Linked DNA regions of Synechococcus elongatus PCC 6301. The protein of the gene in region 1 interacts with the protein of each later gene in a pairwise test. Links are inferred from orthologs where the notes say so. Each region holds a gene or a part of one and is shown on either strand. Other genes may lie near its edges. The genes, in order: SYC_RS06415 and priA.

The links.
Region 2: the proteins of SYC_RS06415 (region 1) and priA interact in binary tests that used the Escherichia coli proteins (3 or more experiments, as listed by UniProt). The link is inferred for Synechococcus elongatus PCC 6301 from one-to-one orthologs.

The regions. Positions count from the first base shown.
Region 1 is NC_006576.1:1,319,303-1,322,400, reverse strand. The notes cover bases 48-2,827. They hold SYC_RS06415 (single-stranded DNA-binding protein), read left to right. Parts: upstream 48-1,146; coding sequence 1,147-1,509; downstream 1,510-2,827. Other genes in these bases: SYC_RS06410 (phospholipase D-like domain-containing protein), read right to left, coding at 1,527-2,827; SYC_RS06420 (rod shape-determining protein), read right to left, coding at 48-918. Outside these bases: more of SYC_RS06420, read right to left, coding at 1-47; more of SYC_RS06410, read right to left, coding at 2,828-2,966. UniProt on the Escherichia coli protein: Plays an important role in DNA replication, recombination and repair. Binds to ssDNA and to an array of partner proteins to recruit them to their sites of action during DNA metabolism. Acts as a sliding platform that migrates on DNA via reptation.
Region 2 is NC_006576.1:973,197-976,577, forward strand. The notes cover bases 225-3,287. They hold priA (primosomal protein N'), read right to left. Parts: upstream 2,935-3,287; coding sequence 514-2,934; downstream 225-513. Other genes in these bases: SYC_RS04610 (NAD(P)/FAD-dependent oxidoreductase), read left to right, coding at 225-551; SYC_RS04620 (GNAT family N-acetyltransferase), read left to right, coding at 3,016-3,287. In the rest of the region: more of SYC_RS04610, read left to right, coding at 1-224; more of SYC_RS04620, read left to right, coding at 3,288-3,381.

The DNA.
Region 1 (3,098 bases):
CAGGGGGTCGGGGGCAATGTGGGTGATGATGCCGGTTTCATGGCTGATCAGTTCATCGAGCCCCCGCACCAAAGCACCCCCACCGGCGAGGACAATGCCGCGATCGACGATATCAGCAGCCAGCTCCGGCGGTGTTTTTTCGAGGGTGCGTTTGACGGCTTCCACAATCACATTCAGTGGCTCCGCCATGCTTTCGCGCACTTCCGCTGCTTTGATCGTGACGGTCCGAGGTAGGCCAGACAGCAAGTGCAAGCCTCGGACTTCCATGGTTGTCTCATCAAATTCGTTGTCGGGGAAGGCCGACCCGACCATGATTTTAATTTCCTCAGAGGTCCGCTCCCCAATCACGAGGTTGTGGACTTTCTTGAGGTACTGCGCGATCGCCTCACTCAGCTCATCGCCCGCCACGCGCACCGAGTCGCTGAGGACAATGCCTTGCAAGCTCATCACGGCAACTTCCGTGGTGCCGCCGCCGATATCGACGATCATCGTCCCTGTCGGCTCAGCTACCGGCAATCCTGCCCCGATCGCAGCAGCCACCGGTTCATCGATTAGATAGACCTCTCGGGCGCCTGCTTGGGTAGCCGCTTCCATCACTGCGCGACGTTCCACACCCGTGACACCGCTGGGAATGCCGATTACGACCCGAGCTACGCCCGATCGCCCTTCTTGGACTTGGCGGATGAAATGCTTGAGCATCAACTCAGCGGCATCAAAGTCAGCGATGACACCATCCCGCAGTGGGCGCAGAGCTGCGACACTACCGGGGGTGCGACCTAGCATCAACTTGGCCTCAGAGCCGACCGCTAGGGGTTTTTTGAGGTTTTGGTCGATCGCGACAACCGACGGCTCTTGTAAAACAATGCCTTTACCGGAGACATAGACCAGTGTGTTGGCCGTCCCTAGGTCAATACCCATGTCGCGGGAGAGGGAGAAGCGCCGAAGAATACTCACTGATAAATCCGCCTTGATGACGTGGCTGCGGTAATTAAGCTGAGTAGCAAGCCAGAAACGCAGTGGAGTGGCCTGCAACGCCAGAGGATTCTAGCGCCTCCTGCTAACTCAGTCTAGGCAGCGATTCGCTCGGCGGGTTGGCCGACAACTGCCAAAATGGGACTGAGCAATGCGCAGGGGTTTGACTGCACGATGAGCTTAAATGTTGTCAACTTGGTGGGGCGCGTCGGTCGTGACCCCGAAGCTCGTTACTTTGAGTCGGGTTCGGTCGTTTGTAAGTTTTCCCTGGCGGTCAATCGCCGCAGCCGCAATGATGAGCCTGATTGGTTCAACGTTGAGATGTGGGGCCGCGAAGCCCAGGTTGCGATCGACTATGTCAAGAAAGGCAGTCTGATCGGCATCAGTGGTGCTCTCAAGATTGAGAGCTGGACTGATCGCAACAACAATCAGCGCACCACACCCGTCGTCCGGGCCAATCGTCTTGAGCTGCTGGGCTCGCGCCGAGATCAAGAGGGCGGCATGGCTCCCCGCGATCCAGACAGCGATCTGTTCTAATCCCTCGACTCCAAGGCTCAATCCTCAGTTTCGGTTAAGTCCTGATTGCTGTTCGGAGTGATTCGGCTACCGCAGCGTCGCTTCGCCTCATTGACGCGGCGCTGCAGGGCTGGCGGAATACCTAAGAAGGCATCAGCGTAGAGTCGCTCAAATTCTGCCCGAAAGCGATCGGCCAAACTAGAGTCCTCGATCACTAAAAATGTTTCGTCATTTCTGAGGTTGGCTGCGGCACTCCAGTTGTGAGATCCGGTCAGGACGCGCTGGCGATCAATCACGGCAAATTTGTGGTGGAGCGTGTCGCCGGGCGTCAGTCGTGGCGCTCCTGCTGTTGTGAGGGGACTACTCCAAGGGCGATTGTTTGACTCAACCCGGCAGTCGCGATCGGGAAGCGCTAGGCCGACCATATCTAGCAGTTCGCTGTAGGGACGATAGGCAAAGCCAGGGTCAATTAACAGTCGCACTTGAGTACCTTGCTGCGATCGCGCTTCTAAAACATCGGCGATCGCTTGTTCCGAAAAGACAAACAGTGCTAGATCGATCTGCTTCTGGGCTTGGGTGAGGTAACGGGCGATTGTGCCGTTGGTGCTTTCCTGCCACGGTAGCCGGGGACTAGTGGGCGAAAACTGAACCAGCAGGCGCGTGTTGCCAATACGGACCGATTTAGGCGATCGCAAGGGCTTACCAAGGCCAAAGCGGCTATCCGGCAATTTACTGGGGCCATCGCCCCACATCAGGTTGAATTCTTCTTGGAAAATCGCTGCGAGCGCTGGGCTGCGGAACCAGAGCAGATGATTGGCATTGCCACGACTGGCAGGTCGGCCCGGATCGCCAAAGAAATCGCTGGCTGTCCAGTTGGCAGAGCCGGTGACAACCCAGCGGCGATCGATGATCGCGAACTTATGGTGCATCAACCCGCTGCCTTGGCTGCCGTCGTCGGTGTCGTCCAGAATCGGTACACCAGCGCGCTCCAGCATTAACACAGCATCCCCGCCAGCAATTTCGGCGGGACTGAGTTGGCCATCACCATTGCGATCGGCTATCTGTCGGTAGTTCTCTAGTCGCTGCCGCTCGCGATCACTCAGGTTGCCTGACAGTCGTTGACTCCAAGGTTGGCGATACTGGTTTTCCACAATGACGCGAACGGGAATGCCCGCTTGGTGTTTTTGGATCAAAGCAGTCGCTAAGCGGGGCACCTGAATTTCCTGAACCGCGACATCGATCGATGTTTGAGCCTGCTCTAGGCTGGCGAGGAGTTGTCCTTCCAAATCATCACCTTCGCGATCGCGGCCCAAGCTATCGGTAAATCGCTGATCTGGGTTGTGATTGAACGCGACTTGCACGGGAGCGTTGGCATCCCAGCGATCGGCTGCGCCCTGCCCCGAAGACTGAATTTGTGCCAGTGGAGCTTGGCAGGCAGTCAGTAGCCCCAGCAAAAGGGCGAGTACTCCAGACTTCATGCTGAACAGTTCAGGACTCTCTCTAGTAGGCCAGTGATGAATGGCACCTGAGAGGAGATTTAAGCCCAGCTTTAGCTCAGCCTGGGACGATCGCTGTGCTGGATACAGTTCCGATTGACCGACTCCGACTAG
Region 2 (3,381 bases), 350 kb from region 1 along the record:
TGCGGCATTTGGAGCGACTCTGCCGTGGCATCCACGAAGCACTGCTCGCTGATTGCCTGCAAGCTGCCGATCTAGCGCTGTTACAACCCCATCAGCCCAACTTGGCTGTGACCTGGCTGTTTCAGCAGAGTATGACGGTGCCCCTCGATCGCTCCTTGCCCCCAGAACGGATCAACGAGCTACTGGGGCGAATCTTCGCCGTGATGGAGAGCTTGGGTCCCCAGACCCTCCGTCCTTTCCTGCAGGATGTGGTGCAGTTTCAGCCCTTGGCCAAAACCCTGTTGATGACGACGCTGCTTCATCCAGTCTTGGTGGCAAAACTGTTGCCGCAGCTGGGACTTCAACCCTTGCTGCAGTGGCTGCCGCAATTTTTGCAGCTTAGTCTCTATCGATCACTCGCGATCGCTGGCGAACCCACAGACTGGCTCAAAGTCTGCGATCGCGATCGCTTCCGCCAGCGCCGCCGCCAAGAGGCCTGGTTCTACGGATCGGGCTGCGACTATGCTGCCCCCCTCAAAAGCTCAGTGGATCGACATCGATCAATAAATTGACGCCTTTGGGGCAGCAGACACGTAGATCTGTCAGTGGCAACCACTGCCAATCGGTCTCGGGGGGTGCTTTAAGTAACAGCTGCCAGCGATGACGCCGTGCGATTCGAGCAATATTGGCCGGCGCAGGCCCCAGAAGTTCAACCCCAGCGGGCAGAATCGGGTGTAATCGGTCCGCGATCGCCTCAGCTGCAGTCATCACTACTGCTTCTTCCAAGCCCCGACAGCTCAAGAGCAGCAGCCGCTGCGCCGGCGGATAGCCATGGGCCTGCCGCTCCTGCAGCTCTTCACCCAGGAACTGGGCATAGTTGTGGTCCAGTAAATGTGTCAGCACAGGGTGATCGGGGCAGTAGGTTTGGACGATCACACGGCCGGGGCGATCGCCTCGACCGGCTCGACCCGCCACTTGGATTAGGGTCTGCAGCGATCGCTCACTAGCACGAAAGTCGGGCATGTGCAGCAACCCGTCCGCCGCCACCACACCAACGAGCGTCACCTCTGGCAGATCAATTCCCTTGGTCAGCATTTGAGTGCCCACCAATAAACTGGCGGGCTGCGATCGAAATTGATCGAGCACTTTTTGATGGCCTCCTTTTTGGCGTGTCGTATCACTGTCGTAGCGATAGACGGCGAGTTCGGGAAACAGCCGTTTGACTTCGGCTTCCACCCGCTGACTACCGCTACCGAAGTTTTTGAGATAGGGCGAATCACAGGCCGGACAACGTTGCGGCTGGGCTTGGGTGTAGTTGCAGTAGTGGCAGCGCAGCAGCGACTGATTGAGGACCTGATCGAGGTGGTAAGAGAGCGAGACATCGCAGTGAGGACAGCCGATCGGCGTGCCGCAGGCGCGACAGGAAACAAAGGTGCTGTGCCCCCGCCGATGGATAAAGAGGATGCCTTGCTCGCCCCGCGCTTGTAGGTCAACGAGGGCTTGCTGTAGTTTCGTGCTGAAGATTGAACGGTTACCGTTGGCTAGCTCTTGGCGCAGATCAACAATCTCAACTGGCGGTAGCGTTCGCGCCTCAACCCGATCGGGCAGCGCTAGGTAGCGAGTTTGAGCCTCAGCACCTTGCGTGGCCGCCCAAGTTTCCAGATCTGGGGTGGCAGACCCCAGCAGGAGCGGACAACCCTCCCATTGCGATCGCCAGTGGGCAACCTGGCGTGCGTGGTAGCAGGGCGGAGTCTGCTCTTGTTTAAAGCTGCTGTCGTGCTCCTCATCCAAAATGATCAGGCCCAGATTGGGTAGGGGGGCAAACACCGCCGATCGCGTTCCGATCACCACCCGCGCACCACCCAACAACATCTGACGCCAAGCGTCGTAGCGTTCGCCATCCGAGAGGCCGCTGTGATAGAGGCAGAGGCGATCGCCGCCAAAGCGCTGCTGAAAACGCTCGGTCAGTTGCGGCGTCAGGCCAATTTCTGGGACCAGCACCAGCACCGATCGCTGCTGATCCAAGAGAGGCGCAATCGCCTGCAGATAGACCTCGGTTTTGCCGGAACCGGTAACGCCGTGGAGCAACAAAGTTTCACCAGCGCCAGCCTGCTGAATTTGAGCCAAGGCAGCGGCTTGAGCCGGTGTCAGCTGGCGAGGCTGATCCGCGCTCAAGTCGGTTGTTTGCAGCCCACTTCGCAGTCGTTCCTTAGGAGTGATCGCCACACAACCCAAGACCGACAGGCGATCGAGTAAGCCTCGACTCGCGCCAGTTTGTTCTTGAAAGGATTGGAGCCAAACCTCACCCCCCAGTTGTTGAAGCTGTGCAAGGACCGCCGCCTGGCGATCGGTTAAGTGAGGCGATCGCGGCTGAACTAAGGTAATCGCGAGTTGCTGCTTCGCTTGAGTGCTCTTGCCGAGGCAGATGTAGCTCTCGACACAGCCCGTTTGCAGGAGTTCGCGCAATCCTTGAGAAGCCTGAGGATGTTGCTGACAGAGATAGCGCCAGCTATAGCCCGTCTCAAGATTTTTCTGCAGTAGCGGCCACAGTCTCTGAGCGGCCCCCGATCGCAAGATTGGTTGGGTACCCGATCGAGCCCGAATTCGGCGTTGCGATCGCCGCAACAGCCCCGGGGGTAGCGCAACCCGCAGCACTTGGGTCAGGGAGACCTGATAGTAGCTGGCGGTCTGTTCCAGCAGCGCCCAATAATGGGGCTGAAAAAAGCTCTGCGCTACGACCTCGTGGATTGGACGAATCCGCGTAGCGTCCAATTCGGCCGCCAACTCGCTGACTATCCGCACTACCAAGCCACCCACCAATCGATCGCCAAAGGGCACCAAAACTACGTCACCCACTGCGATCGCAGGGCTAGCCTCGTAGGTATAGGGGGTTTCTAGCCCAGGGCAATCGACTAGAACCTCTGCCCAGGCTTGGGGTAATCCAGGATGCCTCATGTCGTTAGCACACCCTCAATCCTGGCTGGACATGGCTAAGATCCGAAATCCAAGTAACCGTTGCTTTAGCGTTCCTGAATTATGGTGTCCTCGCTCCAGATTCGTGCAGCCCAACCCGCAGACCTTCCCGAAATCCTGACCCTGATTCGAGAGTTGGCCAGCTTTGAGGAACTGGAGCACCAAGTCGTCGAGGATCCAGACCTTCTCAACGAGCATTTGTTTGGGCCTCAACCCTACGCCTCTGTCCAGATTGCTGAGTGGGACGGCACAATCGCGGGCTACGTTCTCTACTTCATGACCTACTCCAGCTTTCGCAAGCAACCCAGTCTTTATTTAGAAGATCTATTTGTGCGGCCTCGCTTTCGTCGCCAAGGCATCGCCACAGCACTGCTGCAACAGCTCGCTGCGATCGCTACTGAACGTCAGTGTGGCCGAGTTGAGTGGGCG